2 regions of the Achromobacter sp. D7-1 genome follow, and region 2 is predicted to be linked to the other one. Evidence: predicted binding sites of a transcription regulator. Region 2 holds the regulator's gene; the other holds the start of a gene.

Region 1 (11,988 bases), on a different contig from region 2:
AGGCGTGCGCTGGGGCGTGGTGATCGGCCTGTTCATCGCCGCTTATACCGTCGTCGACGCCTACGGCGTGAAGGTGCTGCTGATCAGCCCGGTGCTGTTCGACTGGTTTACCTGTGTGACCCGCACAACCATGATGACCCCTCACATGCTGCGCCGCCGCCCCCAGGCCTGGGAGGCCATGCGCGGACACTGGCATCTGGCGCTGGCGGTAGGTCTGCTATCGCCGCTGGGCTACATCCTGGTGCTGTATGCCTTGCGCAACGGCGCGCCGCTAAGCCTAGTGGCCCCTGCGCGGGAAATGTCCATGATGCTGGGCACCCTGGCTGGCATGTTCCTGCTGCGGGAAAAGGTCGGAATCGGCCGCCTGCTAGGCTGCCTGTCCATCCTGGCCGGCGTCATCCTGCTGGGATCGAGCTGACGGGTACTCGGTCGGGCAGTGCCGGTTCACGGGCTGTCCTTGTCTAACTTTCCGTCGGCGTCCTGCGCCGGCAGGTTTCGCCTGGCCAGTTCCGGCGGAGCCTGCCGCCGTTCAAAACCCGGCGGCGGCGCCCAGCCACATCAGGCCGGGGATGATCGCGCCCCAAGCCAATACCATCACCACGTCGATCACCATGGCCTTCATCGTCACCTGAGCCGTCACGGGTTCCACCGTGGCGTTGCCCAGACTGCGTTCCCGGGTGGCTGGCGCCGCAGCCGCTGAAACCCCGACAGCGGCCGCAGGCGCGGCAGGCGCAGGCATCGGCAGCGGAGCGGCAACGGCTTGGCCGGTCAGTGCGCCGGCTTCGGCGGGCGCCGGGGGGAACGGCCAACGCGCAGGCCCCGAACCGGGCCGCGCGCGACGGCGCGGCTCGACGTCGGCCGCAGGCGAATTCCAGGGCATCGCCATGCCTGCCACCTTGGCGCACCAGGCGCGGGCGCGGTGCGAGCTGCGGCGCAGCGGGTTCAGCGTGACGACGAGGTCGTCCGACAAGACGGAAATATCAGCGGTGTTCATGGGAACTCCTAGCAAAGACGGTCCAGCGCCAGGGCATAGCCCCCCGGCAGGCATGCGCGGCGGCAGCCGGCGGTCAATCGAACAATGACAACTGGCCTGCGGCCATGGCTTGCAACTGGCGCGCTACGCGCCCGTGCGCGCCGCCGGCTGCGGGCGATACGGCGGGAAAAGGGACCCCTGAAGACGCTTGCGCGCCAACCGGGGATAGGAAATCGGCAACCTTCGCCGCAGGCGCGGCGGGAGGCAGGAAACGGTCGCAATCCAGCGCCAGGCGGTGGCGGTTCAAGCCCAGCTTGCGCGTGGCCAGGCTGAAGCGCTGGCGCAGCAGATCAGCCCAGACGCCGGTTCCGCGCATGCGCGACCCGAAATTGGGGTCGTTGCGGCGGCCATTGCGCAGGTCTTCGATGCGATGCAGCACGCGCTGGGCGCGGTCGGGGAAATGGGCGTTGAGCCAGTCCTCGAACAGGGTCTTGACCTCCCAGGGCAGGCGCAGCACGGTGTAGCTGGCGTAATGCGCCCCGGCCGCCTTGGACTCCTGGAGGATGTGTTCCATGGACTCGTCGTTGATGAACGGAATGATGGGAGCCACCAGCACGCCCACCGGCACGCCGGCATCGGTCAGGCTGCGCACGGCTTCCAGGCGGCGCCACGGCGCGGCGGCGCGCGGCTCCAGCGTGCGGGCCATGCCGGCATCCAGCGTGGTGATGCTCATGTACACCACCACCAGCTTTTGCTCGGCCAGCGCGGCCAACAGGTCCAGGTCGCGGGCGACCAGCGCGTTCTTGGTGACGATGGTCAGCGGATGGCGGGTTTCCAGCATCAGTTCCAGCAGGCCGCGGGTCAGACGCCATTCGCGTTCGATGGGCTGATAAGCGTCCGTGGCGGAGCCGATGTTGATGGGAGACGGCTTGTAGCCGGGCCGGGCCAGTTCGGCGCGCAGGGCCTGGACCGCGTTGGCCTTGGCCACCAGCCGGGTTTCAAAATCCAGCCCGGGCGACAGGCCCAGATAGGAATGGGTGGGCCGGGCATAGCAATAGACGCAGCCATGTTCGCAGCCCCGGTAGGGATTGACCGCCACGTCGAAGGGAATGTCGGGCGAATCGTTGCGCGACAGCATCTTGCGCGCCTCTTCGGCGGTGACCGTGGTCTTGGGAGCGGCGGGCGCGATGCGCGCGTCCGGCAGGATGGGAATGACGCGCTCGGCTGGCTTGTCAGCGGCGGCTTCGGAAAAATTATCAGGGACGGATTCAACGAAGTCGGCGGGTAGACCGGAGGAGGACCAGCCGTCGTCGACCTGCACACGGTCATCGCGCTGAAAGCGATGCCGAACATTAGTAACCGCACCCCGACCGCGCAAGGCGGCGGGGGCGGCAGCCGGGGACCCAGAACCGGCGGGAAAAGAATGATCGGTGCGTGCCATGAAAACTACTGTACAAAAACACAGTGGTTTTGACAAGCACCAAAAGCCTTTTCGTAAGACAGCCCCACTTTACCGCAAGACGCCGACGCCGTCCGGACAAATCGATTTCACCAGGCGAGATCGCGCCAAAACCCGCGCCAATACTAGGTTTAGCGAAAAAACAACAAGATCTGGAAGGCCGAAAATCCGTTGTTTTCCGGCCTCTTACGGGTTACCGCAACATACCCGCCGCCGCGGTCTGATGCGTGGCCTCGTCGATCAGGATGAAGGCGCCCGTCGCGGGCACATCGGCATACCGATCGACCGCCAGCGACTCGCGCGTGGTGAGCGTCACGCGTCCGATGTCGTTCATGCGCAGCGTGCCTTCGGTGTTCTCCACTTCCTGCAATTCGTGGATGTCTCGATGCGACAGCACCGCGCGTATCTTCGCCGAGGTCAGGCGCGTGCCCGACTTCAGCAGATACTTGCGCGCCGGATTCAAAGCTTGCGCATCGAGCCAGCACAACTCCGCTTCGAACTCGCGCGTGACCTGCGCCGGCGCCGACGCATGCACGATCACGTCGCCGCGCGACACGTCCACGTCGCGGTCCAGCACCAGCGTGATCGAGTCGCCCGCGACTGCTTCATCCAGCGCGCGGTCGAAGGCGCGCACCTCGCGCACGACCGCGGTCACGCCCGAAGGCTGCACCGCGATCTCATCGCCAGGACGCAGCACGCCGCTGGCGACGCGGCCGGCATAGCCGCGGAAATCGTCCTTGCGGTTGCCGTCATGGCGCGCCACCCACTGCACCGGAAAGCGCAGCGGCAAGACGCGGCCGTCGCTCGCCAGGTCCAGCGATTCCAGCAAGGCCAGCAAGGGCAGCCCTTGGTACCACGGCGTCTGCGGTGACAAGGTGACGACGTTGTCGCCGTTGAGCGCCGACAGCGGCAGCGCGTCGAAATGCTCAATGCCCAGCTTGCGCGCCAGGTCGGCATAGGCGTCGCGGATCCGCTCGAACACGGCGCGGTCCCACTCCACCAGGTCCATCTTATTGACCGCCACCACGATGTGGCGGATGCCCAGCAGGCGCGCGATAGTGCTGTGGCGCTTGGTCTGCGGCAGCAGCACGCCGTCGGCCGCGCGGGTGGCATCGATCAGGATGACGGCCACGTCCGCGGTCGACGCGCCCGTGACCATGTTGCGCGTGTACTGCTCGTGCCCCGGTGCATCGGCGATGATGAACTTGCGCGCCGGCGTCGAAAAATAGCGGTAGGCCACGTCGATGGTGATGCCCTGCTCGCGCTCGGCCTCCAGGCCATCGGTCAGCAGCGAGAAGTCGATGCCGTCGCCCGCCACCCGCTTGTGCTTGGCGCGCGAGATCGCATCCAGCTGGTCGGCGAACACGCCCTTGCTGTCATACAGCAGGCGGCCTATCAGCGTGGACTTGCCGTCGTCCACCGAGCCCGCGGTGATCAGGCGCAACACGCCCGTGTCGGCGCCGGAAAGAAAAGAATCGTTTAGTGCGTTCATGTGCGTCCCTGGTCGCCGGCGCATGCCGGCGTGTCATGCGATCAGAAATAGCCTTCCTTCTTGCGGCGCTCCATCGAGGCCTCGGAAGTCTGGTCGTCCATGCGCGTGGCGCCGCGCTCGGTAATGTCGGTCACCGCGGTCTCGGCGATGATGGCCATGGTGTCGGCGGCGTCGGACGCCACCGGGCAGGTGCAGGAGATGTCGCCCACCGTGCGAAAGCGCACCTGCAGGCGTTCGACCTGTTCGCTTTCCAGCGGCGGCGTCAGCCGCGTGACTGGCACCAGCAGGCCCTTACGGCGCACGACCTCGCGCTCATGGCTGTAGTAGATGGATGGCAGCGCCAGCTGCTCGCGCTGGATGTATTGCCAGACGTCCAGCTCGGTCCAGTTCGAGATCGGGAAGACGCGCATGTTCTCGCCGCGATGCACGCGGGTGTTGAACAGGTTCCAGAGTTCCGGGCGCTGAGCCTTCGGATCCCATTTTCCGAATTCGTCCCGGAACGAAAAGATGCGTTCCTTGGCGCGGGCCTTTTCCTCGTCGCGGCGAGCGCCGCCGATGCAGGCGTCAAAGCCGAATTCCTCGATCGCCTCCAGCAGCGTGACCGCCTGGGCGGCATTGCGCGAATCGGTTTCGCGGCGCAGCACCACGCTGCCGCGCGCGATCGAATCCTCGACGCTGCGCACGATCAGGGTCTCGCCCAGCTCGGCCGCGCGCGCGTCGCGGAAGGCGATCACTTCGTCGAAGTTGTGGCCGGTATCGATATGCATCAGCGGGAACGGAAACCGTCCCGGCCGGAAGGCCTTCTCGGCCAGGCGCAGCAGCACCACGGAATCCTTGCCGCCCGAGAACAGCAGCACGGGTTTTTCGCTTTCGGCGGCCACCTCGCGCAGGATGAAGATGGCTTCCGATTCCAGCCAATCCAGGTGGCTGCGTTGGATCACAGCAGACATATGCACTTCCCCTAAAACAGATTTCGAATTCGTGGGCCGCATCAATCGGCGCGCGCCGCGATGCTGATGACCCGGTTGCCCGCATGCAGGCCGCATTCCTTGGAGTCCGACGACTCCCACCACCAACGCCCCGCCCTGAGGTCCTCGCCAGGCCGGATGGCACGCGTACAGGGTTCGCAGCCTATGGACGGGTAGCCCTGATCATGCAGCGGGTTGTAGGGAATGCCCAAGGCGCGGATGGCGGACCAGACCTCGTCCTCGCTCCATTCCGCCAGCGGGTTGAACTTGTAGAGGCCGAAGGTGCTGTCGTCCTCTTCCAGCGGCAATTCGCCACGGGTGGTGGATTGCGCCCGCCGCTGTCCGGTGATCCAGGCGCCGCGCCCCGCGAGCGCGCGCTTGAGCGGCTCGACCTTGCGGATCTGGCAACAGGCCTTGCGCAGTTCCACGCTTTCGTAGAAGGCGTAGGCGCCGTGCTCGGCGACGTGCTGCTCGACGGCGGCCGCCACCGGCCGATACACGGTGACCTCGCGGCCATAGCGTTCGCGCACGGCGTCCAGCACGCCCAGCGTTTCGGCATGCAGCCGGCCCGTGTCCAGCGTGAAGACTTCCAGGTCCAGGCCGGCGCTGTAGATGGCGTGCGTCAGCAGCATGTCCTCGGCCGCCAGCGAGGACGCCAGCGCGGCGTCCGGGTAGCGCCGCTGCACGTCGGCCAGCCGCAAGCCCAGGTCGCGCCAGCGCGCCGCGAGGCCCGCCTCGAGTTCAAGAGAGAGATCAGTAGCGCTCATGATTGCGTCGCGAAAATGCGCGCCCGCCGCGGACGCGCCAACAGGATTTCGCCATCGCGCAGGCCCAGTTCCCGGTACAGGGACTCGGGCACCTCGGCTTCGATGATGGCGTCGGAATCCTCGCTGGCCAGCTCCAGGTAGGCGCTGGGACCGGCGAGGAAGGCGTGCGCCAGGCGCACCGGAATGCCGTCCGCGCCGGCGCGATAGCGCTCGACATCGAACTCGTGCGGCCGCACGTAGGCGGTGGCGCGCTGGGCTTCGGCCTGGGCCAGCTCCGGCGCGGGCAAGGACAGGCCGGCGCCGTTCCAGACGCCGCGCGTGGCAAAGCCCTGCAGCTGGTTCACGTCGCCCAGAAAGCCGTACACGAACGGCGTGGCGGGTTCTTCCCAGACCTCGCGCGGCGTGCCGACCTGCTCGACGCGGCCCGAATTCATCAGCACCACGCGGTCCGACACTTCCAGCGCTTCTTCCTGGTCATGGGTGACGAACACGCTGGCCACGTGCAGCTCGTCGTGCAGACGGCGCAGCCAGCGCCGCAATTCCTTGCGCACCTTGGCGTCCAGCGCGCCGAAGGGCTCGTCCAGCAGCAGCACCCGCGGCTCCACGGCCAGCGCGCGCGCCAAGGCGATGCGCTGGCGCTGACCACCGGACAGCTGCGCCGGATAGCGGTCCGCCAGCCAGTCCAGCTGCACCAGCCCCAACAGGTCATGCACCTTGCGCTGGATCACGTCTTCCGAGGGGCGCTGTGAACGGTGCTTGACGCGCAGGCCGAAGGCCACGTTCTCGAACACCGTCATGTGCTTGAACAACGCATAGTGCTGGAACACGAAACCAACCTGGCGCTGGCGCACGTCCACCGCGGTGGCGTCTTCGCCGGCAAACAGCACGCTGCCGGAATCGGCCGATTCCAGCCCCGCGATGATGCGCAGCAGCGTCGTCTTGCCGCAGCCCGATGGGCCCAGCAACGCGACCAGCTCACCCGTTTCAATATGCAGCGAAACGTCGTTCAGCGCGCGGAACTGGCCGAAGCGCTTGGATAGATTGCGGACTTCGATACTCATGCTTGGTCTCCTTGCAAGCCGCCGCGTCAGGCCAGGGCCGGCTTGATGGCGGCCGGCTGGCCGGGATACTCGACCGGCAGGTCGGCGGCTTGCTGTAAGCGCGCGTTGCGCCACTCGACGACGTTCTTGGCCACCAGCGTCACCAACGCCAGCAGGGCCAGCAACGACGCCACGGCGAACGCCGCGGAATACTGGTATTCGTTGTAGAGAATCTCGACGTGCAAAGTCATGGTGTTGGTCAGGCCGCGAATCTGCCCGGACACCACCGACACCGCGCCGAATTCGCCCATGGCACGCGCGTTGCACAGGATGGCGCCGTACAAGAGGCCCCACTTGATGTTGGGCAGCGTCACGCGCCAGAAGATCTGCCAGCCGCTCGCGCCCAGGGTCAGCGCGGCCTGCTCTTCTTCGCTGCCTTGCGCCTGCATCAGCGGGATCAGTTCGCGCGCCACGAAAGGAAAGGTCACGAAGAGCGAGGCCAGCACGATGCCCGGCACCGCGTAGACGATCTTGATGTCGTGCTCCTGCAGCCAGCCGCCAAACCAGCCCTGGGTGCCGAACAGCAGCACGAACACCAGGCCGGCCACCACCGGCGACACCGAGAACGGCAAGTCGATCAAGGTGATCAGGAACTGCTTGCCGCGAAACTGGAACTTGGTGATTGCCCAGGCCGCTGCCACGCCGAACACCAGATTCACCGGCAGCGCGATAGCCGCGACCAGCAGCGTCAGGCGGATGGCCGCGAGCGCGTCCGGTTCGACAATGGCGTCCAGGTACAGCTGCCAGCCCTTCTTGAAGGCCTCGACGAATACCGCCGCCAGCGGCACCAGCAGGAACAGCGCCAGGAATCCCAGCGCGACGAAGAGCAGCACGCCGCGCACCCAGCGCGGCTCGGTCAGATGGGCGGGACGGTCCGCGGCGCTCATGCGAGCCTCCCGAGGTTACGGCGGGCCTGCCAGCCCTGCAGCAGATTGATGACGAGCAGCAACGCGAAGGAAAGCGCCAGCATCACCGTGGCGATGGCGGCGGCGCCGGCGTAGTCGAATTCCTCGAGCTTGGCGATGATCAAGAGCGGCGTGATCTCGGACACCATGGGCATGTTGCCCGCGATGAACACCACCGAGCCGTACTCGCCCACCGCGCGCGCAAAGGCCAGCGCGAAGCCAGTCATCAGGGCCGGCATGATGATGGGCAGCAATACCCGGCGTATGGTCTGCCAGCGGTTGGCGCCCAGGCTGGCCGCGGCCTCCTCGATCTCGCGCTCCACGTCTTCCAGCACGGGCTGCACCGTGCGCACCACGAACGGCACGCCGATGAAGATCAGCGCAATGACGATGCCCAGCGGCGTGAACGCCACCTTCCAGCCGAACCAGTCGGCCAGCGGCCCGCCCAGCCAGCCCTTCTGCGAATACAGCGAGGTCAGCGCAATGCCGGCCACCGCCGTCGGCAGCGCGAACGGCAGGTCCACCAGCGCGTCCAGGATTTTTTTGCCCGGGAAACGGTAGCGCACCAGCACCCAGGCCACCACCGTGCCGAACACCAGATTCACCAGCGCCGCGATCAGCGATGCGCCGAAGGTCAGCTGGTACGAAGCCACGACGCGCGGCGCGGTCACGGTGTCCCAGAAGCCCTGCCAGCCCAGTCCCGCGCTCTTGATCGGCAAGGCCGCCAGCGGGATGAGCACGAGAATGCTGAGGTACAGCACCGCGTAACCCATCGAGATGCCGAATCCGGGCAGCACGCCCGGGCTGTTGCGCCGAAAGGCAAAAGGCGCTTGCGCGCCGCTTGCCGCCGGGTTCGAGGCTGTAGTCATGGCCATCGTCCGATCGTGATGTGCTTATTTCTTTTGCGGCAGATAGATCTGGTCGAAGGTGCCGCCGTCGCTGAAGTGATCCTTCTGCGCCTTGCGCCAGCCGCCGAAGATCTGGTCGTTGATGGTCACGAGCTTGACCTTGGGGAACTTGCTTTCGTACTTGGCGGCCACGGTCTTGTCGATGGGCCGGTAGTAGTTCCTGGCAATGATTTCCTGCGCGGCGGGCGTGTAGAGGAATTCCAGGTAGGCCTGCGCCGCAGCGCGGGTGCCCTTCTTGTCCACGACCTTGTCGACTACGGCCACCGGCGGTTCGGCCAGGATGGACAGCGACGGCACCACGATGTCGAACTTGTCCGGACCCAGCTCTTCCAGCGCCAGGAAGGCTTCGTTTTCCCAGGCCAGCAGCACATCGCCCACGCCGCGCTCCACGAAGGTGGTGGTCGCGCCGCGCGCGCCGGTATCCAGCACCGGCACGTGCTTGAGCAGGTCGCCCACGAAGGCGCGGGCCTTATCCTCGCTGCCGCCGTTCTTCTCCAGCGCGTAGGCCCAGGCCGCCAGGTAGTTCCAGCGCGCCCCGCCCGAGGTCTTGGGATTGGGCGTGATGACCTGTACGCCGTCCTTGACCAGGTCGTCCCAGTCCTTGATCTGCTTGGGGTTGCCCTTGCGCACCAGGAACACGATGGTGGAGGTATAGGGCGAACTGTTCTGCGGCAGGCGGGCCTGCCAGTCGGCAGGCAGCAACCCGCGGTCGGCGACGGCGTCGATGTCGTAGGCCAGCGCCAGGGTCACCACGTCGGCTTCCAGGCCGTCGATGACGGAGCGCGCCTGGCGGCCGGAACCGCCGTGCGATTGGCGGATGGTCAGATCGACGTTGGCCTTTTCCTTGTATTGCTTGATGAACGCGTCGTCGATCGCGCGATACAGCTCGCGGGTCGGGTCATACGAGACGTTCAGGAGCGTCTGCTTCTGCTGCGCCTGCGCCGGCGCGATCGCGGCAAACGACATCGTCACTGCGGCCAAGGCGGCCAACCAACCGGCTTTCCTGAAAGACATCCCATGCTCCCTGTGTTCGGCAATGTGGGAGCAAGTGTGCTGGCTGGGCGTTCTGAACGGAACGAATCATTATTTGGTTGCTCATCGCTCGCAGGCATATAGGACCGCCGTCCCAGCAATGGGAATCTGCCCTGCCCCCCACGCGCGCCCCAATGAAAAACCGCCGCCTCCCCAAAGGGCAGGCGGCGGTTTCGAACAGGGACCAGCCCCTGCGGTTTCCGAATTTACTTATTAGGCTGCGGCGTAATGCGCAGATAGGGGCGCACGGCCTTGTAGCCCTTGGGAAACTTCTGCTTGATCACGGCCTCGTCCTGCAGCGACGGAACGATGATCACGTCGTCGCCATCTTCCCAGTTCACCGGCGTGGCCACGCTGTGGCTGTCGGTCAGTTGCAGGGAATCGATGACCCGCAGGATTTCATTGAAGTTGCGACCGGTGCTGGCCGGATACGTGATGGTCAGGCGCACCTTCTTGTTGGGGTCGATGATGAACACCGAACGCACGGTCAGCGTGGCGTTGGCGTTCGGGTGGATCATGTCGTAGAGCTCGGACACCTTGCGGTCCTTGTCGGCCAGGATCGGAAAGTTGACCTTGGTGGACTGCGTGTCGTTGATGTCCTCGATCCATTTGGTATGCGAATCGGTGCCGTCCACCGACAGCGCCAGCACCTTCACGTTGCGCTTGGCGAACTCGTCGGCCAGCTTGGCGGTGTAGCCCAGTTCGGTGGTGCAGACGGGCGTGAAATCGGCCGGGTGCGAGAAAAGCACACCCCAGCTGTTACCCAGATACTCATGGAAGCGGATCGGTCCAGCCGAGGATTCCTGTTCGAAATCAGGGGCGGTGTCGCCCAGGCGTAGATGACTCATGGTGTCTCCTGTGTGCGGATGCAGGTGAGGGGCTGGCCGCCCGTCGCGGCAGGCGGCGCAGAACAGCGTTTCTTGGCGCAAGGTAGCGCCTGTGAAACGATTCTTCCATCAAACCTGCAGCTGGGGAAATACGCAAGTCATATAACCTTATGCAATATTCAAGCTGGCGCCGCAGGCGTCCGCCACCACTCCCGCGCGCACCGCGGCCGACAGGGCCAGCGCCCGCGGCAGGATGTGGGCGCCGTAGAACAATCCAGTCGCCAGCTTGGCTGTGTGGAACGGATCGGTGGACCCGGCCGCCAGGTGGCGCCGGCAGGCCAGCACGGCCCGCGCCATCTGCCAGCCGCCGTGCACCACCCCGGCCAGCATCAGATAAGGCACGCTGCTGGAATAGACCGCCCTGATATTGGTCGGCGATTGTTCCAGGATGAAGGCCACGCCGGCCTCGTAGGCCTGGATGGCGCTGTCCAGGTTGTCGCGCAGCAGGCGCAGCCCCTCCTGCTCGCCCGCGGACGCGCGCTTCGCCTCGGTCTCCACGGCGCGCAGCGTCTCCCGCATCGCCGCGATCGCGGCATGGGCAGTGGCGCCGCCGTCGCGCTGCGTCTTGCGGCTGACCAGGTCGTTGGCCTGGATCGCGGTCGTGCCCTCGTAGATGGGCAGGATGCGTGCGTCGCGGTAGTACTGCGCCGCCCCGGTTTCCTCGATGTAGCCCATGCCGCCATGCACTTGCAGGCCCAGGGACGCGACCTCGACCGCCGTTTCGGTCGAGAAACCCTTGACGATGGGCACCATGTACTCGTAGAAGGCCCGGTTGCGCGAGCGCTGCTCCGGGTCGGGATGATGCGTGCCCTTGTCGTGCGCTGCCGCCGTCACATAGGACACGGCGCGCGCCGCCTCCGTCAACGCCTTCATGGTCATCAGCATGCGCTGCACGTCCGGATGGTGCACGATGGCCACAGGGCCAGCCGACCCTTCGATGGCGCGGCCCTGTACGCGCTCGCGCGCATAGGCCAGCGCGTGCTGGCAGGCACGCTCCGACACGCCTATACCTTGCTGCCCCACCGAATAGCGGGCGGCATTCATCATGATGAACATGTATTCCAGGCCGCGGTTCTGCTCGCCGACCAGATAGCCGATGGCGCCCTCGCCCACTTCGCCCTTGCCCGAGCCGTAAAGCAACACGGCGGTGGGGCTGCCGTGAATGCCCAGCTTGTGCTCCAGCGACGCGCACCAGACGTCGTTGCGCTTGCCCAGGCTGCCGTCGGCCTGCACCAGGAACTTGGGAACGATGAAAAGCGAGATGCCCTTCACCCCGGCGGGCGCGTCCGGGGTGCGCGCCAGCACCAGATGGATGATGTTTTCGGCCAGGTCGTGGTCGCCATAGGTGATGAAGATTTTCTGCCCGCTCAGCCGGTAGCTGCCGTCAGCCTGCTTCACCGCGCGGGTCGCGACCTGCGCCAGGTCCGAGCCGGCCTGCGGCTCGGTCAGGTTCATCGTGCCAGTCCACTTGCCGCCGATCAGTTGCGGCACGTACTG
Region 2 (11,988 bases):
GCGCCTCTTCCAGCGAACGGCCCATGAACCGCTTGACCGAAACAACGGTGTTCAACGGATCCTCGGCCTGCTGCGCCAGCGGCTCGCGGCCCGTGGTGACCTTGCCGCCCGCGAAATAGCGCACGGCGGAAGGCAGCAAGGCGTGGCCCTGCGCATCCGTCAGCACTTCGGCGACGCTGCTGCGCACAGCCGCGACCAGGGAATTGGTAGTGCCCAGATCAATCCCGACCGCCAGCTTGCGCTGGTGCGGCGCGGGCGATTCGCCAGGCTCGGATATCTGCAATAAGGCCATGATTCTGCTTTTATGGTCAGTAGGCGGCGCGATGCCGGCGCCCGCCTCGCGGGCGCTCCGGCGCGCCCTGGGCTATGCGGCGGGCTGGGCGTGCGCCAGTTCTTCCGCCAGCTTCTCCACGAACATCCATTCCCGCACCTTGAGCCCGGCCGCCGCGTAGTCGCGGTCCTGGTCCAGCAAGCGGGTCAGCGTGGCCCGCATGGTGGCGCGCGCCTGCTGCAACTCCGCTTGCAAGGCCGCCAGGCCGTCAGCGTCGTCGCGCGCGTCGTCCAGCATCTCGCGCCAGGTCATCTGCTGCATCAGGAACTCGGGGTCCATGGCCGTGTTGCTCTCGGTCTGCAGGTCCACGCCCGCCTGCTCGCACAGGTAGCGCGCCCGCAGCAAGGGATCGCGCAACAGGCGGTAGGCCTCGTTGGCGCGCGCCGCCCACTGCATGGCGACGCGGCGTTCCGCGGGGCTGGCAGTGGCATAGCGGTCGGGATGCACCTGCGCGGCGACAGCGCGCCAGGCGGACTCAAGCGCCTGGGCGTCCAGATCGAAGCGCGCCGGCAAGCCGAACAGGCTGAAGTGATCGTCTACAGCCAAGACCTACACCGTGAACGACTCGCCGCAGCCGCAGGTCGCCTTCTCGTTGGGGTTGCGGAACTTGAAGCCTTCGTTCAGGCCTTCGCGGGCGTAGTCGAGTTCGGTGCCGTCCAGGTAGGACAGGCTTTTCGGGTCGATGAAGACCTTCACGCCGAAGCTTTCGAACACCACGTCTTCCGGCGCCACGTCGTCCACGTATTCGAGCTTGTAGGCCATGCCGGAGCAGCCCGTGGTCCTAACGCCGAGCCGCAAGCCGATACCCTTTCCGCGCTTCTGCAAGTAGCGGCCGATATGGGTGGCAGCCTGTTGGGTCAGGGTAACGGACATGTTCAGCCCGCCACAGCTTCGGCCGGGGCCGTATGCTTTTCTTTGTAGTTCTGCACCGCGGCCTTGATCGCGTCTTCGGCCAGGATGGAACAGTGGACTTTCACGGGCGGCAGGGCCAATTCTTCGGCGATCTGCGTGTTGCGGATGTTCATCGCTTCGTCCAGGGTCTTGCCCTTGACCCATTCGGTCACGAGCGAACTGGAAGCGATGGCCGAACCGCAACCGTAGGTCTTGAAGCGCGCGTCTTCGATCACGCCGGCTTCGTTCACCTTGATCTGCAGCTTCATCACGTCGCCACAGGCGGGTGCGCCGACCATGCCGGTGCCCACCGATTCGTCCGACTTGTCGAACGAACCGACGTTGCGCGGGTTTTCGTAGTGATCCAGAACTTTGGTGCTGTAAGACATGTTAATTCTCCACGAATTTCTAGGCGCGGGCGCTTAGTGCGCAGCCCACTGAACGGTGTTCAAGTCGATGCCTTCCTTGGCCATTTCCCACAGCGGCGACATATCGCGCAGCTTGCCGACGCGGCTCTTGAGCAGTTCGATGGCGTAGTCCACTTCCTTTTCGGTCGTGAAACGGCCCAGGGTGAAACGGATCGAACTGTGCGCCAACTCGTCGTTGCGGCCCAGGGCCCGCAACACGTAGGACGGTTCCAGGCTGGCCGAGGTGCAGGCCGAGCCGCTGGAGACGGCCAATTCCTTGATCGCCATGATCAGGGATTCGCCTTCGACATAGTTGAAGCTGACATTCAAATTGTGCGGAACGCGCTGATCCATGTCGCCGTTGAGGTAGACCTCTTCGATCTGCGACAGGCCTGCCCACAGGCGGTCGCGCAGCATGCGAATGCGCTCATTTTCGGTGCCCATTTCCTCGCGGGCCAGGCGGAAAGCCTCGCCCATGCCGACGATCTGGTGCGTGGCCAGCGTGCCCGAGCGGAAACCGCGCTCATGGCCGCCACCGTGCATTTGCGCTTCGATGCGGATGCGCGGCTTGCGGCGCACGTACAGCGCGCCGATGCCCTTGGGACCGTAGGTCTTGTGGGCGGAGAAGGACATCAGGTCGACCTTGAGCTTTTGCAGGTCGATGGCCACCTTGCCGGTCGCCTGGGCGGCGTCCACGTGGAAGATGATGCCCTTCTCGCGGCAGATTTCACCCAGGGTTTCCACGTCCTGGATCACGCCGATTTCGTTGTTCACCATCATCACCGACACCAGCACGGTATCAGGGCGCAGCGCGGCCTTGAAGGTGTCCAAGTCGATCAGGCCGTTGTCCTTGACGTCCAGGTAGGTCACCTCGAAGCCCTGGCGCTCGAGTTCGCGACAGGTGTCCAGCACAGCCTTGTGCTCGGTCTTGACGGTGACGATGTGCTTGCCGCGTTCGGAGTAAAAGTTCGCGGCGCCCTTGATCGCCAGGTTGTTGGACTCGGTCGCGCCGGAGGTCCAGACGATTTCGCGCGGGTCGGCGTTGACCAGCTTGGCGACTTCTTCGCGGGCGCGTTCGACGGCATCTTCGGATTCCCAGCCAAACGCGTGGCTGCGCGAGGCCGGGTTGCCGAAGTTCTCGTACAGCCAGGGCACCATCTTGTCCACGACGCGGGGGTCGACGGGCGTCGTGGCCGAATAGTCCAGATAGATCGGGCGGGTGGTCATTTCTACAACTCCTGATACTGCTTATACGGTGGCGTTGGCGGCGACGGTCGCGGCCGGAGCATTGGCGGCGCTTGCGGCGCCCCCCACCCGGTTCACGCGTACCGCGCAAGCCTGCGCTTGATTGTTGGCTTCCTGCAATTGGCGCACGCGCTGCTGATCGACCAGATCTTGCAGGGACACCGAATCCAGGTAATCCACCATCTTGCGATTCAACGTAGCCCAGAGTTCGTGCGTCATGCACTTGCCCGGCTTGCCGTCGTTGCCGCTCGTACAGTCCCGCTTGCCGCCGCAACTGGTGGCGTCCAGGGGTTCGTCGACGGCAAAGATGATGTCGGCGACGGTAACGTTACGGGCCAGGCGTGCAAGCGAATAGCCGCCGCCGGGACCGCGCACGCTGTCCACGAGTTCGTGGCGACGCAGTTTCCCGAACAGCTGTTCCAGGTAGGACAGCGAAATATTCTGACGCTGGCTGATGGCCGCTAGAGTGACCGGACCGCTATGCTGCCGCATAGCCAGATCGATCATGGCAGTCACGGCGAAACGCCCCTTGGTAGTTAGCCGCATGGTAGGTTCCCTGTGATTCGGCAATGGCCGCAGGCGAATCCAGCGGTCAATACCCGAGTAATTGGCTCAAGTATAGCCTATTCCCGACTAATTTGGTATGGCTCCCGGCTAGAAAAAACCGCGCATTCGCGCGGTTTTTTTCTGCCCAGTTTCTCCGAGAACCGCCCGGCGGGCAGCCCTGCGGAAAAAACGGATCACGCCGCCTGATACTGGGTAGCGCGCTTGCGCACCAGCTCGAGCACACCCTGACAGGCGTCTTCCAGGTAGTCCAATACCTTGCCGAAACCATCGGCGCCGCCATAGTACGGATCGGGCACGGTGGCCTCCTCGAACTCGTTGGCAAAGCGCATCAGCAGCATCAGCTTGTGCTGGTAGGCCTTGGGGCACTGCTGCTGCATGGCAGACAGGTTGTCCCAGTCCATGGCGAGGATCAGGTCGAAATCGCGGAAATCCTCCGCGGTGACCTGACGCGCTTCGCAGTGCGTGATCTCGTAGCCGCGCTTGCGCGCTGCGGCCTGCGCCCGGGCATCAGGCGCCTCGCCGATGTGAAACGCGTGCGTGCCCGCGGAGTCGATGCGAACCACATCGCCCAAACCCGCGTCGTTCACCAAATGGCGAAACACGCCCTCTGCGCTCGGCGAGCGACAGATATTGCCCATGCAAACGAAAAGTACCTTGGTCATCATGGAAGTAAGTGTGCGGGAAAACCCGAGATAAGGCAAGCTTTTTTTGCGTTTGCGAGATTCGGGCCGAGCCAATACATCGCCATCATTAACCCAAACAAATCATACACTTACGATTGAATCCGGATCCTGCGCCTGAACACTGGACCCGGAGAATTCGCCTGATTGCGACAGCTTGATTGCAACGCAACAGATTTTCTAAAAATTCAGCAGACCGTCAGCCAATAGAAACATTTAGGTACACCAACCTGGCCTATACCGCCCCATCCAGAAGCACCCGCTGCTTCAGCGCGGTCAAGGCGTCGCGGGCGGCCGCCGCCTGCTCGAACTCCAGATTCCGGGCATGGTCCATCATCAGTTTCTCCAGGCGCTTGATCTCGCGGGCCAGGGCCTTTTCGTCCTTCAGGAACTCAGCCGGCACCGCCGCCTCGAGCGCATCGTGCTGCGTGGGCGCGACCACGCCGTCGATCAGCTCGCGCACGGCCTTCTGCACGCCCCTGGCAGTGATGCCATGATCGGCGTTGAATTTCTGCTGCTTGGCGCGTCGTCTCTCGGTTTCTTCCATGGCGCGCTGCATCGAATCGGTGATGCGGTCCGCATAGAGGATGGCGTGGCCATTCAGATTGCGCGCCGCGCGGCCTATGGTCTGGATCAGGCTGCGCTCCGACCGCAGGAAACCTTCCTTGTCCGCGTCCAGTATGGCGACCAGCGAGACTTCAGGGATATCCAGGCCTTCGCGCAGCAGGTTGATCCCCACCAGCACGTCGAACGTGCCCAAGCGCAGGTCGCGGATGATCTCCACGCGCTCTACGGTGTCGATATCCGAGTGCAGGTAGCGCACCCTCACCCCGTGTTCGCTGAGGAAGTCCGTCAGGTCCTCGGCCATGCGTTTGGTCAGGGTGGTGACCAGCACGCGCTCAGCTTGCGAGACGCGCGCCTTGATCTGCCCGAGCAGATCGTCGACCTGCGTGCGGGCAGGCAGGACCTCGACCAGCGGATCCACCAGCCCGGTGGGTCGGACGACCTGCTCCACGACGTTGTCGGTGTGCTCTTTCTCGTACGCAGCCGGCGTGGCCGATACGAATACGCACTGGCGCATCCGGGCCTCGAATTCTTCAAGCTTCAACGGCCGGTTGTCCAGCGCCGAAGGCAGCCGGAAGCCGTACTGCACCAACGTTTCCTTGCGCGCACGGTCGCCGCGGTACATGCCGCCCAACTGCCCGATGGTGACGTGGCTTTCGTCGATGAACATGAGCGCATCGGACGGCAGGTAGTCGATCAAGGTAGGTGGCGGTTCGCCCGGCGCCGCGCCCGACAGGTGCCTGGAGTAGTTTTCGATGCCCTTACAGAACCCCAGTTCCTGCAGCATTTCCAGGTCGAAACGGGTGCGCTGCTCCAGCCGCTGGGCCTCGACCAGATGACCGTCGTCGACAAAACGCTTGACGCGTTCGCGCAGCTCTTCCTTGATGGTTTCGATGGCGCGCAGCACGGTATCGCGCGGCGTGACGTAGTGCGAACCGGGATAAACGGTGAAACGCGGCAGCTTCTGGCGGATGCGGCCGGTCAGCGGGTCGAACAGCTCCAGGCTTTCGATTTCGTCGTCGAATAGCGTCAGGCGCAGCGCCAGCTCCGGACTTTCCGCCGGGAAGATGTCGATGGTCTCGCCGCGCACCCGGAATACGCCACGGGTGAACTCGGCGTCGTTGCGGGTGTACTGCATGGCGACGAGGCGCGCCAGGATCTCGCGGCGGGCGATCTGATCCCCAGCGCGCAGGATCAGCACCATGGCATGGTAGTCGCCCGGGTTGCCGATACCGTAGATGCAGGACACCGTGCCCACGATGATGGTGTCGCGGCGCTCCAGCAGGCTCTTGGTCGCGGACAGCCGCATCTGCTCGATGTGTTCATTGATGGACGAATCCTTTTCGATGAACAGGTCGCGCGTCGGGACGTAGGCCTCAGGCTGATAGTAGTCGTAATACGAAACAAAGTACTCGACCGCGTTCTTCGGGAAGAACTCCCGCATCTCGGCGTACAACTGGGCGGCCAGCGTCTTGTTGGGGGCCAGCACCAGCGCCGGCCGTCCCATGCGGGCGATCACGTTGGCCATGGTGTAGGTCTTGCCGGAGCCCGTCACGCCCAAAAGCGTCTGGAACATCAGGCCGTCCTCTACCCCCTGCGTCAGCCCCTCGATGGCGGTGGGCTGATCCCCAGCCGGCGGATAGGGTTGGTACAGATGAAACGGGCTGCCCGGGAAGTCGATGAATCCAGGGCCTGGCGCGGACGGGTCCGCCACGGCCGATGCCGCCACGGGATCGGCCGCCGGGTTCGCCGCAGCCCCCGCCGTAATCGGGTCTATTGCGCTCTTAGGCATGCTAGACTCTTCCAGGGTAAACCCCTCATTATCCACAGCAGCCTGTACTGCGTCCACCCACCTCATCAGACTCCCATGAGCACCCTTTTCGATTCCGTCGAACTCGCGCCGCGCGACCCCATTCTTGGCCTGAACGAACAATACAACGCTGATACGCGTCCCGGTAAGGTGAATCTGGGCGTGGGCGTGTACTACGACGATCAGGGTCGCATTCCCCTGCTGGGCGCGGTGCGCAAGGCCGAGGCCGCCCGCATCGAAGCCGCCGCCGCCCGCGGCTACCTGCCGATCGAAGGCATCGCCGGCTACAACACCGGCGCGCAAGCCCTGTTGCTGGGCAAGGATTCGGCGCTGGCCGCCGCCGGCCGCGTGCTGACCACCCAGGCCCTGGGCGGAACCGGCGCGCTGAAGATCGGCGCCGACTTCCTGCGCCAGCTGCTGCCGACCTCCAAGGTCCTGATCAGCGATCCCAGCTGGGAAAACCACCGCGCCCTGTTCGAGCGCGCCGGCTTCGAGGTCGGCACCTATTCGTACTACGACGCCGCCACCCGCGGCCTGAACTTCGACGCCATGCTGGCCGACCTGAAGGCCGCCCCCGCCAAGACCGTCGTCGTGCTGCATGCCTGCTGCCACAACCCCACCGGCGTGGACCCCACCCCCGACCAGTGGAAGCAGATCGCCGCCGTCGTCAAGGAAAACAAGCTGGTCCCGTTCCTGGACATCGCCTACCAGGGTTTCGGCGACGGCCTGACCGAAGACGCCTCGGTCGTGCGCATGTTCGCCGATCTGGACCTGACCATGTTCATCAGCTCGTCGTTCTCGAAGTCGTTCTCGCTGTACGGCGAACGCGTGGGCGCGCTGACGGTCGTGGCCGGCAGCAAGGACGAAGCCACCCGCGTGCTGAGCCAACTCAAGCGCGTGATCCGCACCAACTACTCCAACCCGCCCACCCACGGCGGCACGGTGGTGTCGACGGTCCTGAACACGCCTGAACTCTTTGCCATGTGGGAAGAGGAACTGGCCGGCATGCGCGACCGCATCCGCGAGATGCGCAAGCAACTGGTCGACAAGATCAAGGAACACGGCGGCAAGCAGGACTTCAGCTTCGTGCTGCAGCAGCGCGGCATGTTCTCGTACTCGGGCCTGACCGCCGCGCAAGTGGATCGCCTGCGCGAAGAGCATGGTGTCTACGCCGTGTCCAGCGGCCGCATCTGCGTCGCCGCGCTGAACAGCGGCAACATCGACAAGGTCGCCAAGGGCATCGCAGCAGTGCTTTAAGACCACTTGCCGCGCACAGGCCTATCCGGGCCTGCCGCCAGGAACGGGACCTTCGGGTCCCGTTTTTCTTTTGGCGCGGGCCGGCTTTTTCTTTTGGCGCGGGCTGGCTTGCTTTTTTGCGCTGCGTCCCCCAGAATGGCGCTGTATATATGTACAGTCCGCTAGCACCGGATCATCGCCATGGCCAGCAAACTCACTGATCGCCAACAACAAATCCTGGACCTCATCCGGCAGACCGTCGCACGCACCGGCTTCCCGCCGACGCGCGCCGAAATCGCCCTGGCCCTGGGTTTCCGTTCCCCCAATGCAGCGGAAGATCACCTCAAGGCGCTGGCGCGCAAGGGCGCCATCGAACTGACGGCGGGCGCCTCCCGCGGCATCCGCCTGAAAGACGCCTCCCCCACTTCCACGCAAAGCTCGCTGCCGATGCCGGGCCTGGCGCAGTTACTGCTGCCCCTGGTCGGCCGCGTGGCTGCGGGCAGCCCCATCCTGGCCGCCGAGCACGTCGAACGCGAAGTCGGCGTAGACCCCAACCTGTTCGCTCAGGCGCCCGACTACCTGCTCAAGGTCCGCGGCATGAGCATGCGCGATGCCGGCATCCTGGAAGGCGACCTGCTTGCCGTAAAAAAGGCTTCGGAAGCCCGCAACGGCCAGATCGTGGTGGCTCGCCTGGGCGACGACGTCACGGTCAAGCGGCTGCAGCGCCAGAACGGCCACATCGAACTCCTGCCCGAAAACCCCGATTTCGAACCCATTGTGGTCGAAGCCGGCCAGGATTTTGCGCTGGAGGGCATTGCAGTAGGCCTGATCCGCACACACGCACTGCACTAGACCCCGGCGTTCTGCGTCCGCGCACTACGTAAAAAAACCCCGCCGATTTTCTTGGCGGGGTTTTTTGTTGAAGGCCCTGTCTTGGAGAAACGCCACCCGAGGGCGGCGTCCTCCAGGCGTTCATCAGTGCTTGAGCACCGGATCGGTCGAACCGGGTTCGGCAGGCTTGGCCACCAGGGGTTCCTTGACGGCCTCTTCCTCGGCCAGGGGCTCCGGCAGACGCTCCAAGGCCATTTCCAGCACCTTGTCGATCCAGCGCACCGGCACGATTTCAAGGTGGTTCTTGACGTTGTCCGGGATTTCCGCCAAGTCCTTGACGTTTTCTTCCGGGATCAAGACCGTCTTGATGCCGCCACGGTGAGCTGCAAGCAGCTTTTCCTTCAGGCCGCCGATGGGCAGGACTTCGCCGCGCAGCGTGATCTCGCCGGTCATGGCGACGTCGGCGCGCACCGGGATGCGCGACAAGGCCGACACCATGGCCGTGGTGATCGCGATACCCGCGGACGGACCGTCCTTGGGTGTCGCGCCTTCCGGCACGTGCACGTGCATGTCGTGCTTCTCGAAGACGCTGTCGGCAAAGCCCAGGCGGCGGGCGCGCGAACGCACCACCGTGCGGGCCGCTTCGACCGATTCCTTCATCACGTCGCCCAGCGAACCGGTGCGTTGGATGACGCCCTTGCCCGGCATGTCCGCGACTTCGATCGTCAGCAGATCGCCGCCGACTTCGGTCCAGGCCAGACCCGTCACCTGACCGATCTGGTTTTCCTTTTCGGCCATGCCGAAGGCGTAACGGCGCACGCCCAGGAAATCGCTCAGGTTGTCGCCCGTGACGTTGACCGGCTTGACCTCGACGGTCTTGCCTTCAGCCTTGGCGCGGTCGTTCTGGGTCAGCAACTGCTTGATGACCTTGCGGCAGATCTTGCCCACTTCGCGCTCGAGCGCACGCACGCCGGCTTCGCGGGTGTAGTAACGCACGATGTCGCGCAGCGCGCTGTCGTCGACCGTGAGTTCGCTATCCTTCACGCCGTTGTTCTTCATCAGCTTGGGCAGCAGATGGTCGCGGGCGATGTGGATCTTCTCTTCCTCGGTATAACCCGACAGGCGGATCACTTCCATGCGGTCCAGCAGGGCCGGCGGAATGTTCAGCGTGTTGCTGGTAGCCACGAACATCACGTCGGACAGGTCGAAGTCGACTTCGATGTAATGGTCCTGGAACGTGTGGTTCTGTTCCGGGTCCAGCACTTCGAGCAGCGCCGAGGAGGGATCGCCACGGAAATCCATGCCCAGCTTGTCGATTTCGTCGAGCAGGAACAAGGGATTGCGCACGCCGACCTTGGACATGTTCTGGACGATCTTGCCAGGCATGGAGCCGATGTACGTACGACGATGGCCGCGGATCTCGGCTTCGTCGCGCACGCCGCCCAGCGCCATGCGCACGAACTTGCGGTTCGTTGCCTTGGCGATGGATTGGCCGAGCGAGGTCTTACCCACGCCAGGAGGGCCGACCAGGCACAGGATGGGCGCCTTCACCTTGTCCACGCGCTGTTGCACGGCAAGATATTCGAGGATCCGTTCCTTGACCTTTTCCAGACCGTAATGGTCGTTGTCCAGCACCGTTTCCGCGTTGCTGATGGAATTGTTGATCTTGCTCTTCTTCCTCCAGGGGAGGTTGATGAGCGTATCGATGTAGTTGCGCACCACGGTGGCTTCGGCCGACATGGGCGACATGAGCTTGAGCTTCTTGAGCTCGGCATCGGCCTTCTTGCGCGCCTCTTTGGGCATGTGGGCAGCGATGATCTTCTTTTCAAGCTCTTCGATGTCCGCGCCCTCTTCGCCTTCGCCCAACTCCTTCTGAATGGCCTTGACCTGCTCATTCAGGTAGTAGTCGCGCTGGCTCTTCTCCATCTGCTTCTTCACGCGGCCGCGAATCCGCTTTTCGACCTGGAGGATGTCGATTTCGGTTTCGAGTTGCGTGAGCAGGCCTTCGAGGCGCTCGGAGGTGCCGACGATCTCGAGCATCTTCTGCTTCTGCTCGAGCTTCAGGGGAAGATGTGCGGCGATCGTGTCGGCCAGGCGCCCGGCATCATCGATGCCAGCCAGCGAGGTCAGGATCTCCGGGGGGATCTTCTTGTTCAGTTTTACGTACTGCTCGAACTGAGCCACGATGGCGCGGCGCAGGGCCTCGGTCTCGGAGCCTTGCATGGCGTCCGGTTCGATCGGGCTCACCTGGCAGGTGAAGTGCGAATCGGCGTCTTCGATGCTGTTGATACGGGCGCGCTGGGTGCCTTCGACCAGCACCTTGACGGTGCCGTCGGGCAATTTGAGCATCTGCAGGATGCCGGCTACGCAGCCGATCTCGTAGACGTCTTCGGGGGTGGGATCATCCTTGCCGGCGGATTTCTGGGCCACGAGCATGATGCTCTTGCCCGCTTCCATCGCAACCTCGAGCGCGCGGATAGAGCGCGGACGGCCGACGAACAGCGGGATGACCATGTGCGGAAACACTACGACGTCGCGCAGTGGGAGCAGGGGCAGGTCGATCGGGTCGGAAGGCAGGGTCTGGCTGGCAGACATAGGAGGTTCCTCGGTATGACTCGGCGTATCGGGGACGGGAGATCCGGGTATACCCGGGCAATCCACGTCGGTTACGTCTGTTATGGGAACAATAGCCGAAAATTCAAGATCTCGGCGCCCGGATAACCCAAAGGCTGGAAAAAACCCCGGGGCGGCACTCCCAGTATGCAAGCGTCGCGCCTGCGGGAAAAGCGTGTTTGCACCCGGGAATGCGCCTTAGGCAAAAAAACCCGTTACAGGAACGGGCTTTTTTGAAATATCAGGCTGCGGCATCGCGGACTTCTCCGCGCTCTGGCTTGTCGGCAGCCGCGTCCTCGTCGGCGTAGATGAGCAATGGCTTGCCCTCGCCTTCGATGGCGCCCTCGTCCAGCACCACGCGCTTGACGTTGCCTTGAGAAGGCAGGTCATACATGGTGTCGAGCAGGGCCTGCTCGATGATGGAACGCAGGCCGCGCGCGCCTGTCTTGCGGCGCAGCGCCTTGCGGGCGATCGCCTTCAGGGCCGCGGGCCGCACGTCGAGCTCAGCGCCTTCCATGGCGAACAGCTTCTGGAATTGCTTGAGCAAGGCGTTCTTGGGCTCGGTCAGGATCTGCACCAGGGCCGCTTCGTCCAGTTCGTCCAGGGTGGCGACCACCGGCAGACGGCCGACCAGTTCGGGAATCAAGCCGAACTTGATCAGGTCTTCCGGTTCGACTTCGGAGAACAGCTCGCCCACGCCGCGTTCCGACTTGGCGCGCACCGAGGCCGAAAAGCCGATGCCCGATTTTTCGGTACGGTCGCGGATGACCTTTTCCAGTCCGTCGAAGGCGCCGCCCACGATGAACAGGATGT

The links. The regulator LexA, encoded in region 2, represses DNA repair genes until DNA is damaged. The targets are predictions, from matches to a motif close to ACTGTATNNNNATACAGT.
Region 1: the regulator LexA is predicted to act here: its motif matches at 2,422-2,439, upstream of AC6LKD_RS28335 (PA0069 family radical SAM protein).

What each region holds. Positions count from the first base shown of each region.
Region 1 covers NZ_JCBAMT010000096.1:10,482-22,469, reverse strand. Annotated here, with positions in the region: gene AC6LKD_RS28345 (EamA family transporter) at 1-418, shown strand, start outside; gene AC6LKD_RS28340 (hypothetical protein) at 530-994, opposite strand; gene AC6LKD_RS28335 (PA0069 family radical SAM protein) at 1,068-2,414, opposite strand; gene AC6LKD_RS28330 (sulfate adenylyltransferase subunit 1) at 2,626-3,924, opposite strand; gene cysD (sulfate adenylyltransferase subunit CysD) at 3,966-4,874, opposite strand; gene AC6LKD_RS28320 (phosphoadenylyl-sulfate reductase) at 4,916-5,659, opposite strand; gene AC6LKD_RS28315 (sulfate/molybdate ABC transporter ATP-binding protein) at 5,656-6,720, opposite strand; gene cysW (sulfate ABC transporter permease subunit CysW) at 6,747-7,646, opposite strand; gene cysT (sulfate ABC transporter permease subunit CysT) at 7,643-8,533, opposite strand; gene AC6LKD_RS28300 (sulfate ABC transporter substrate-binding protein) at 8,558-9,538, opposite strand; gene AC6LKD_RS28295 (peroxiredoxin) at 9,811-10,452, opposite strand; gene AC6LKD_RS28290 (acyl-CoA dehydrogenase) at 10,600-11,988, opposite strand, start outside.
Region 2 covers NZ_JCBAMT010000007.1:4,618-16,605, reverse strand. Annotated here, with positions in the region: gene hscA (Fe-S protein assembly chaperone HscA) at 1-292, opposite strand, end outside; gene hscB (Fe-S protein assembly co-chaperone HscB) at 365-877, opposite strand; gene iscA (iron-sulfur cluster assembly protein IscA) at 881-1,204, opposite strand; gene iscU (Fe-S cluster assembly scaffold IscU) at 1,207-1,611, opposite strand; gene AC6LKD_RS04815 (IscS subfamily cysteine desulfurase) at 1,645-2,856, opposite strand; gene iscR (Fe-S cluster assembly transcriptional regulator IscR) at 2,878-3,420, opposite strand; gene AC6LKD_RS04805 (low molecular weight protein-tyrosine-phosphatase) at 3,615-4,106, opposite strand; gene uvrB (excinuclease ABC subunit UvrB) at 4,357-6,477, opposite strand; gene AC6LKD_RS04795 (amino acid aminotransferase) at 6,553-7,752, shown strand; gene lexA (transcriptional repressor LexA) at 7,933-8,583, shown strand; gene lon (endopeptidase La) at 8,707-11,157, opposite strand; gene clpX (ATP-dependent Clp protease ATP-binding subunit ClpX) at 11,417-11,988, opposite strand, start outside.